DNA from 3 places in the Pantoea alhagi genome. Region 3 is predicted to be linked to each of the others. Evidence: riboswitches for the same ligand, from Rfam matches in the RefSeq annotation. Region 3 holds a riboswitch; each other region holds the start of a gene.
The links. Region 3 has a riboswitch for thiamine pyrophosphate ahead of thiC (phosphomethylpyrimidine synthase ThiC). Riboswitches for the same ligand answer to the same signal wherever they lie in the genome.

Region 1 (3,274 bases), 1.2 Mb from region 3:
CCGCCTCATCGCGCGCATGATGCGTTTCCAGCAGCGCCGCCGCCTCCGGCAGGTTAGGCGTAATCAATGACACCTGCGGCAACAACTGCTGGCGCAGCGTCTCTACCGCCTGCGTTGACAACAGCGCATCGCCGCTTTTCGCCAGCATCACCGTATCCAGTACCACCCAGGGAATGGCGGCGTGGCGAAGCCTTTCCGCGACCGCTTCGACAATATCGCTCTCCGCCAGCATGCCGATTTTGGCGCTATCAATACGCACATCGCTTAATACTGAATCCAGCTGTGCGGCAACAAAGTCAGGTTCGATACGGTAAACCGACTGCACGCCGCAGGTATTTTGCGCTACCAACGCCGTGATCACGCTGGTGCCATAAGCGCCCAGCGCAGAAAAGGTTTTCAGATCGGCCTGGATACCTGCGCCGCCGCTGGGATCGGTACCGGCAATGGTTAATGCGTTAATGCGGATCATGCCAGCGCCTCCTCATTCAGGTTCCAGAGTCCGTCAAGAAAGGCCGGGATAAAGCTGCCCGGCCCGCTTGTTGAAGCTGCCGCCTGAGCACCGACGCAGGAGATAATCTGGCAGGCGCTGGCAACATGCAGCAGCCGATCGCCCGGCAGCGCCGCAAAGCCAGCCACTACCGCCGAAAGCGCGCAGCCGGTGCCAACCACGCGCGTCATCAGAGGCGAGCCGCCTGGAATGCGCAGCGTGCGCTCGCCATCGGTGACGTAATCCACCTCGCCGGTAATGGCAACGATGGTGGCATAGCGCCGGGCCAGCTGCCGGGCAGCAGAAAGCGCTGATTCCGTCGGGTGCTGCGTATCCACGCCGCGTCCGCCGCCCTGCTGTAGCGCCAGCGCGAGAATTTCAGAGGCGTTGCCACGAATCGCTGCGGGCTGCAGCGTCAGCAGTTGCTGGCAGAATTCGCTACGCAAGCGCAGCGCCCCTACCGCTACCGGATCGAGCGTCCAGGGCGTGCTGGCGGCGTTAGCGGCGTTGACTGCCGCCAGCATGGCTGCGGCGCGCGGCTGGGTCAGCGTCCCGACGTTAATCAGCAGCGCATCGGAGATAGCGCTAAACTGCGCGGCTTCTTCGGCATCGATAACCATCGCGGGCGACGCGTGAAGCGCCAGCAAGACGTTAGCGGTAAAGGATTGCACCACATCGTTAGTCATGCAGTGGATCAGCGGCGCACGCTGGCGGAACAGGGAGAGAGAGTGCGCAACAAGCGCGTTATCAGGCAGGTCAGGCTGTTTCATAATGCTCCTGGCCGACGTTCAGGAAGCAATGCCGGCCAGGCATCTGACTTCCCTACGCTGGCATTATCCAGATCAGGTAATACGGGTATTTCTCAGCCTTCACAAAGAAGGGCACCCCGAGTCATTTAAAATCAATGGGTTGTAATTAGCGTCTTGTTCAGACCTGTTAAGGATAATGCCAGTGGGAACAAGGAGAAACAAGTTTTAAAATCAGTACAGGAAGAGGCATAAATGATACTTGCCGCAGACTGTGAAAAGCCACTAACTAATGCGAGAACAACCATGGGCCTGACACTATTTTATTCACCATGATCTGTAACAAAACCACAAACTGCAACGGGCTATCCGGCTGTGTCAGATAGCAATATCACAGGATGCCAGGCTGCCCTCATGTCATGAATATCTTGATCGGATCTGCGCGAGCTGAGCACTTAGCCGCGCTACAATCTATTGAATTAGCATCGTTTGAAACGTTACGCAACGAAGGTGCCGTTGCCGGATCGCCTGCCGCAGGCAGTATTGAAGAATTCAGCAAGCTATTGCATGAAGGGTTGCTGCTCGCTGCCTTTGCTTCAGGAGAAATTCCGGTCGGGTTCGCCGGTGCCTTTATTGTTGATAACTGGCTACATATCGCCGAAGCTGATGTCCATCCAACCTGGCAGCGTCGGGGGATTGGCCGACAATTAATGAATGCGCTTCTTTCAGAAGGGAAGCGGCGTGGCTTAACGGGTGCCTCGCTGACAACCGATCGCTATGCGCCATTTAATGCTCCTTTTTACGCCTCGCTTGGGTTTCAAATCGCCGAAGGTAAGGTCATTCAGCCCCGTCTGAGAGAATTGCTCACAGCGGAAGTCGCATCAGGATTAAACCCGCAACGCCGTGTTGCGATGCAACTCTTCTATTGATGTCGGGTTGGTTTTCAGGGCACTCAACAATAAATGGCGGTCAGCGGCGAAAAGCGCGGGTGTGCTGCGCGTTACGCCGCATCTTTTCTTTCCTACACCTCAAGCAATCGCAAAAGAGCATCCAGTGACGCTACCGGGCCGCTGTGATTCCTCTCTGAACGGGTTGTATCCCAGGACTTTGCATCATCCGTGCAGTAATCAGCGATGCAGGGAATATTTGTATCCTCATCCAGCAAGCCTACAGGGATCCATACGTAAGGCATTCCCCTTAAGATATTAGGAACCGTTGAGCCACACGCCGAACAAAAATCGGTGCGGTAACCGCCTGGTTTTGTCCAGCTTTTGATCGCGCCCTCACCCTTTATCCAGGCAAAGTTTTCCAGCTTAACCAGCGTTGCCAGATTAAAGCCAACTCCCGTTTGCTTGCGACAGAGTGAACAGTGACAGCGATAAAATGCCTTCGGCGGGACGACTAATCTAAACCCTACGCTGCCACACAGACATGAACCATCCATTAAAATGCACTCCATACCGGCTATTGTTTACTGACTGCCAGCGTATTCCCCCTGACCTCTCACCCCTGTCAGCATACGTCTGGCATTCTCCAGGCATTACATTAGCTTATATATATCAATGCATAACAGTTTAATTTTTGGTAGCGTTTACGCGTGATTCATCATATTCAATGCCTGTTGCACAATGCCCGCTGCATCAATACCGTGCCAGGCGCGCATGTCTTTACGGTCGGCGGCAATTGCATAGTCTCCATCCGCAATGCCAAGCCGTTTTAGTTTCGCGCCATGACCATATTCGGCCAGTACCTCGGCCACAATGCTGCCGACGCCGCCGTTAACGTTATGTTCCTCAACGCTTATCACCCTATCCATTCCGCGCAAACTCTCGCTAAGCGCCTCACGATCCAGCGGCCTGATGGAAGGAACGTTGATCACACGGGTGGTGATCCCCTGGTCAGCAAGCCGCGAGGCGGCGTCAACCGCCTCATGAACCGTCGATCCCATCGCCACCAGCGCAATATCGTTACCGTCGCGCAGGAGATCGATTGCCCCCGGGCGGAAGCGATATGATTCATCATGTAGCTCCGGCAGGGCTTT
Region 2 (3,274 bases), 1.1 Mb from region 3:
GCCAGAATGAAAACGCAACCACATGCCGCAGATAGCTATCCTGCAGCAGGCTGCGCCAGTCGCTCTCCGGCGCGTTAAACCACAGCGCGCCAAAGGCCAGCAGCGCCACGGTAACCAGCAGCGTGGCGGTTAGCAGGCCAGGCCACAGCCAGCCGGGGATCAGCGGCTGACGGCGCGTTGCCATGTATTAATCCATTCAGCGCGCTGCTGCGCAACCTGTTGAGGCGTAAACTCCAGCGCGGTTTTCGGCACCGTCAGCGTGTTGAAACCGTCGGGCAGGGCGGTTTTGGTTACCGGATACATCCAGTTGCCGGTGGGGATCGTCTGCTGGAACGGTTCACTGATTATAAATTGCATGAACTGCTGCGCCAGTTGCGGATGGCTGCTGTTTTTCAGCTGCGCCGCAACTTCAACCTGCAGGTAATGCCCTTCAGCAAAATTCGCCGCCGCATAGTGATCCTTTTTCTCGGCGATCAGGTGATAAGCCGGAGAGGTGGTGTAGCTCAGTACCAGGTCGCCTTCGCCTTTCAAAAACAGACCGTAGGCTTCGCTCCAGCCTTTGGTAACGGTAACGGTTTTCTTCGCCAGCTTCTGCCACGCCTGCGGGGCATCGTCACCGTACACTTTTTGCATCCACAGCAGCAGGCCGAGGCCCGGCGTGCTGGTACGCGGATCTTCATAGATCACCCGCCACGGTTGATCGCTCTCAACCAGCTCTTTCAGGCTTTGCGGCGGATTTTTCAGCTTGTTTTTATCGTATACAAAGGCGAAATAGCCGTAGTCATAGGGAATAAAAGTGCGGTTATGCCAGCCGTCCGGCAGCGTCAGGCTGGCAGTATCGACGTTGCCGGGCGTAAACAGACCGGACTGTTCCGCCGCCTGAATCAGGTTATTATCCAGCCCAAGCACCACATCAGCCTTGCTGTTTTTACCTTCCATACGCAGACGATTCAGCAGCGACACGCCATCTTCCAGTGCGACAAACTTCAGTTCGCAGCCGCATTGCGCTTCAAATGCTTTCTTTACCGCCGGGCCAGGGCCCCATTCAGCAGCGAAGGAGTCATAGGTATAAACGGTTAACGTGGGTCTGGCAGCCAAAACCGGGGCAGACAGCAACAGCAGAACGGGCAAAAATTTTTTCAACACGTTGCGCTCCTTGAGGAGGAAAAATAACAGGGCGCATGATCTGAGGGGATACCGCATCTCAAATCCCTACGCCGGTATTAACCGGATCAGGTTCGACGGGTTTCTCTCAGTGGAAAGTTTGTTGTTTTCCACACCCCGTTGAGAACGGCTGTTAGTGTAGTGTTTTCGGTGAGTTAACGAAAGCATCAGGTTTCCGGCGGCGCGAACCATGCAGACTTAAAATCAAACCAGCCCAGCGTATTCATCCGCACACCGCGCATACTGCGCTCACCTTCCAGCAGCAGCCAGTGATGAAACAACGGATGCAGGTGATGGTTATTTACCAGCGCCTGACACCATTCCGCCAGCGAAAGTTCCTGCCGACGCCAGCGTCCGGCATCAGCCTGCCAGTCAATATCGATGCAGTGATGTAACAGCGGCAGTTCATACAGCAGGGCAAAAACGGAAAACTTCAGCGGCAGGGTAAAGTTAACGCTGCCCAGCCAGAGATCGCTTTTCGCCGTGCCGTGATACCAGCTGGCGTAATCGATCTCCTGCGTAATCAGGCGGACCCCCTGCGCCGCCAGCAATGGCTCCAGCAGCCTGGCAATGCCCTGATGTTCAATATGATCGCTATACCAGGTCAGCGTCAGTTCAGTCAGCCCTTCCGGTTTGTCAAGCGTGTGCTGTTGCGGGCGATGATGCCAGCGCGGCAGCAATCCCCAGGCGGGAAACCAGTAGCGCTGATAACCGGCGCTTGCGTTGTTCAGCAGCGTTATGGTGTTTAGCAGGGTGCTGACCCAACGGCGTAACTGCCGATCGCGCCCTTTTTCCGAACGCTGATCGAACAGTAAAAAGTAGCAGCCTTCCTCAAGCCGGCTCTCTTCCGATTTCTCATCCTCATTGCCGCCCTGTAGTTTAACGCCTGCGTAAACCAGCTCTTCACTGATTTCAGGCAGTACCCAGATGTTGACCTCATCAATCAGGGCGCGATAGCCGAAATAGTCATCAAACGCCTGTATCTTAAGTTGCGACTGCTGGTTCTGCACCACTGAATAGGGGCCGGTACCGATCGGCTGGCGGCTATAGTTGGGCAGCTCTGGCCACTCTCTGGGCAGGATCATTGCGCTGGCGCTGCCTAACAGCCACGGCAGCCAGCGATCGGGCTGACTAAGGTGAATATCCAGCGTCCAGGCCGTAGGTGATTCAATCGCGCTTAAGTGGGAGAAGAGCGGCTGTGACGTCAGACGCTGCAGGCTAAGGATCACATCCGTCATATCCAGCTCGCGGCCATGATGAAACTGAATAGCGGGACGCAAATAAAAACGCCAGTGCTGTGGTGAAAGGCACTGCCAGTGGTGGGCAATATCCGGTTCCAGTTCCCCGTTTTCCTCATTTATGCGTAGCAGACTGCTGAAAATCTGCCGCGCCAGATGGGTTTCCGAACGACGCAGCGGCGAGCCGGGCAGCAGGTTAAGCAGCGGACGATAATAGGGAATGCGCAGAATATGTTTGCCCTGACGAAAGCTGCGTCCCAGGCGCGAGGTGATCATCTGTCGCGCCTGGTTTTTATCGCCAACCAACTGCACCAGCTGTTCAATGCGATCCTGCTCCAGCAGCTCTTCGGCGCGTTGCTGTCGAAGCGCCAGCCCGGTGGCGTAAAAATGCAGCTGTGAACGTTTGCCACGTCCTGCCTCTGGCTCCCAGCGCAGCCAGCCTTCAGCCTGCATCGCATTTAGCAGGTTACGCATATGGCGACGCGAGCAGTGCATCTGTTGCGCCAGTAGTTGCAGCGTGGTTTCCTGCGTCTGGCCGTTACAGCTCTGCCACAGACGAATAAAATGATGTTGCAGGCGTGATGAAGGCATAAAAGGGGAACTCTGTTAAAGGATTGGGTAGTTTTTCCGTTCCCTTATTATGGCGATAATAACGGCAGATAAAAGTGCGGGAGGCAGCCTTATTGGCTGGCGTACTTTTATCCTGGCGGGGCCTGTTCGATATTGTGGAACTCTCGCCCCGCTATTACATCTGAGTAGAGTGCAATTACACCGCCAGCAGGCATTGACGCTGCTGGCTTTTTTCGTTTTCCTGTGCTTTCTTCTACAACGATAACCGTAGCCATGCAGCTCGTGTGTCTGCCTGCGGCGTC
Region 3 (3,274 bases):
AGCGATTTGCGGATAGTAACGCTGTCGGCAATGGCCGCAGAGGCAGGCATTTTCACGACTGCTGAGATGCATTTCATGACCGCAGTAGCCGCAATAACGATGTGAACGAATAAACTCAGCCAGCTGTACGCCGCGACCTGCCAACTGAAACAGCCCGCTATCGATATCGATAATTTGTCGTATCGATCCCATCTGATCGTGACGGTTCTCACGGATCAACCAGACCGGGTCGCCCTGCCATTCGCCGATAATCGCGCCCTGCGATCCCACCAGACCACAATTTTCTGCCGTACCGTACGGTAATTCACCGTTTGGCAACCAAATTTTTTGTTCGTGGCTGACAACCCACCAGCCAGCGTCTACGCTTTTGATCGCACGTTCCATAAAAAAGTCATCCTTTGCTTCAGCACTTTTGTGACTGGGGCCGTAATTATTCTTAAAAGTGGAACGGATACGGGACACAGCCTCTGTACTGATGTTAAGTATAAGTAGCGGTAAGACTATAACTCACGGAGACAAACATGCTTAACCAGTTAGACGTTCTGACCGAGCGCGTAGGTGGCAGTAATGAACTGGTAGACCTTTGGCTTAATGCGCGCAGGCAGCTTTTGGTTGCTTATTATCAGGTTGTTGGCATCAAACCGAACAAAGAGTCTCTCACCGCCCTTGATGAAAAGGCGCTCGACAATTTTTGTCAGAATCTGGTGGACTATCTTTCTACCGGCCATTTCAATGTTTATGAACGCATTATCGAAGAGATGACTGGCGACAGCCCGTTGCTGGCTGCTGCACAAATCTATCCTGCGCTGCAGGGTAATACTGAACAAATCATGCAGCTTTACGATACCCATTTTGAAGCAGCTATCGATCATGATAACTGCATGGAGTTCCAGCAGGCGCTATCTGAAGTGGGCGAAGCGCTGGAAGCGCGCTTCACGCTGGAAGATAAACTGATCCAACTGGCCTTTGAGAACAATTTAGCTGCGCTGGCTGCGGCTAACGATCAGGCGCTGGCACGTCCGGCGTAACCGTTAATCATTTTTTATACCCTAAATAATTCGCGTTGCGGGCAGGCAGCGACGCAGTGAGTCCCCAGGAGCTTACACCGGTAAGTGACTGGGGTGAGCGAGGAAAGCCAACGCACCAGCAACGTGAAGTATGACGGGTATACCCTAAATAATTCGCGTTGCGGGCAGGTAGCGACGCAGTGAGTCCCCAGAAGCTTACACCGGTAAGTGACTGGGGCGAGCGAGGAAAGCCAACGCACCAGCAACGTGAAGTATGACGGGTATACCTCTTGTAGTTTTGCCAACGCCCCTTTATGCTGAAGGGGCTTTTTTATAACCTTGTCGCAACATAACGCGTGCGAGGTGTCGCCAGCAGCCTGTCTGCAGCGCGATTTTCTTCTTGTCGGAGTGCCTTTTAGGCTGAGACCGTTAATTCGGGATCCGCGGAACCTGATCAGGTTAGAACCTGCGAAGGGAACAAGAGTACAGATCATCTCACGGCGTCAATCCGTATTGACGCCGTGTCGTTACTCCTTCCGAGCTCCGGACAAGCAATGTTCCTTTATCTGGAGTTTGCTATGTCTGCTAAACCAAACCGTCGTGAACAGCGCGCCCAGGCGCAACAATTTATTGCCTCTCTGCAGGGAACCGCATTTCCTAATTCAAAGCGTATCTGGATCCAGGGCAGCCGCCCCGACATTCGCGTACCGATGCGTGAAATCCAGTTGAGCCCAACGTTGATCGGCGGTGATAAAACCGCGCCAGTCTATGAAGATAACGAGCCGGTTCCGGTTTACGATACGGCTGGCCCGTATGGCGATCCCGAAGCAACTATCGATGTGCACAAGGGGTTGCCGCGCCTGCGCAGCGCCTGGATTGAGCAACGTGCTGATACCGAACAGACAGAACTTAGCTCCAGCTACAGCCAGCTGCGCCTGAAAGATGAAGGGCTTGATCATTTGCGCTTTGATAACCTGCCGCGTCCGCGCCGCGCGCAAGCTGGCCGCCGTGTTACCCAACTGCACTATGCCCGTCAGGGTATCATCACGCCGGAAATGGAATTTATCGCCCTGCGGGAAAACATGGGCCGCGAACGTATTCGTAGCGAAGTTCTGCTCCAGCAGCATCCTGGCCACAGCTTTGGCGCTCAGCTGCCGGAAAACATCACACCGGAATTTGTGCGCCAGGAGGTTGCCGCAGGCCGCGCGATTATCCCTGCCAATATCAACCATCCCGAAGCAGAGCCAATGATTATTGGCCGTAACTTTTTGGTTAAGGTGAATGCCAATATCGGCAACTCTGCCGTCAGCTCCTCTATTGAAGAAGAGGTTGAAAAGCTGGTTTGGTCCACCCGCTGGGGCGCGGATACCGTGATGGATCTCTCTACCGGACGTTATATTCATGAAACGCGCGAATGGATCTTGCGTAACAGCCCGGTGCCGATTGGTACGGTTCCAATTTATCAGGCACTGGAAAAGGTCAACGGCATTGCGGAAAACCTGACCTGGGAACTGTTCCGCGATACCCTGCTGGAGCAGGCGGAACAGGGCGTGGACTATTTTACTATCCACGCGGGGGTGCTGTTGCGCTATGTGCCAATGACGGCAAAACGTCTGACCGGTATCGTTTCGCGCGGCGGCTCGATTATGGCTAAGTGGTGCCTCTCCCATCATCAGGAGAGCTTTCTGTATGAGCACTTCCGCGAAATCTGTGAAATTTGTGCCGCCTATGATGTTTCTCTGTCGCTGGGCGATGGGCTACGTCCCGGCTCGATCCAGGATGCCAATGATGAAGCGCAGTTTGCCGAACTGCATACGCTGGGCGAGCTGACCAAAATTGCCTGGGAGTATGACGTTCAGGTGATGATTGAAGGACCGGGACATGTGCCAATGCAGATGATCCGACGCAATATGACCGAGCAGCTGGAGCACTGCCACGAAGCGCCTTTTTACACGCTCGGCCCGTTGACCACCGATATCGCCCCCGGCTATGACCATTTCACCTCCGGTATCGGCGCCGCCATGATTGGCTGGTTTGGCTGTGCGATGCTCTGCTACGTCACGCCGAAAGAGCATCTGGGCCTGCCGAATAAAGAGGATGTTAAGCAAGGCCTGATTACCTATAAGATCGCCGCACACGCCGCCGATCTGGCGAAAGGTCATCCCGGCGCGCAGATCCGCGATAACGCCATGTCAAAAGCGCGTTTTGAATTCCGTTGGGAAGATCAGTTTAATCTTGCACTCGATCCGCATACCGCTCGCGCTTAT

Region 1: linked by a shared signal. The riboswitch ahead of thiM (hydroxyethylthiazole kinase) and the one ahead of thiC (phosphomethylpyrimidine synthase ThiC) in region 3 are both predicted to bind thiamine pyrophosphate.
Region 2: linked by a shared signal. The riboswitch ahead of thiB (thiamine ABC transporter substrate binding subunit) and the one ahead of thiC (phosphomethylpyrimidine synthase ThiC) in region 3 are both predicted to bind thiamine pyrophosphate.

Annotation. Positions count from the first base shown of each region.
Region 1 covers NZ_CP019706.1:3,059,270-3,062,543, reverse strand. Annotated here, with positions in the region: gene thiD (bifunctional hydroxymethylpyrimidine kinase/phosphomethylpyrimidine kinase) at 1-469, opposite strand, end outside; gene thiM (hydroxyethylthiazole kinase) at 466-1,257, opposite strand; TPP riboswitch at 1,290-1,386, opposite strand; gene B1H58_RS14270 (GNAT family N-acetyltransferase) at 1,653-2,162, shown strand; gene B1H58_RS14265 (GFA family protein) at 2,255-2,677, opposite strand; gene B1H58_RS14260 (transketolase family protein) at 2,825-3,274, opposite strand, start outside.
Region 2 covers NZ_CP019706.1:767,902-771,175, reverse strand. Annotated here, with positions in the region: gene thiP (thiamine/thiamine pyrophosphate ABC transporter permease ThiP) at 1-184, opposite strand, end outside; gene thiB (thiamine ABC transporter substrate binding subunit) at 160-1,146, opposite strand; TPP riboswitch at 1,192-1,294, opposite strand; gene sgrR (HTH-type transcriptional regulator SgrR) at 1,332-2,993, opposite strand.
Region 3 covers NZ_CP019706.1:1,903,924-1,907,197, reverse strand. Annotated here, with positions in the region: gene nudC (NAD(+) diphosphatase) at 1-384, opposite strand, end outside; gene rsd (sigma D regulator) at 522-1,028, shown strand; TPP riboswitch at 1,402-1,501, shown strand; gene thiC (phosphomethylpyrimidine synthase ThiC) at 1,586-3,274, shown strand, end outside.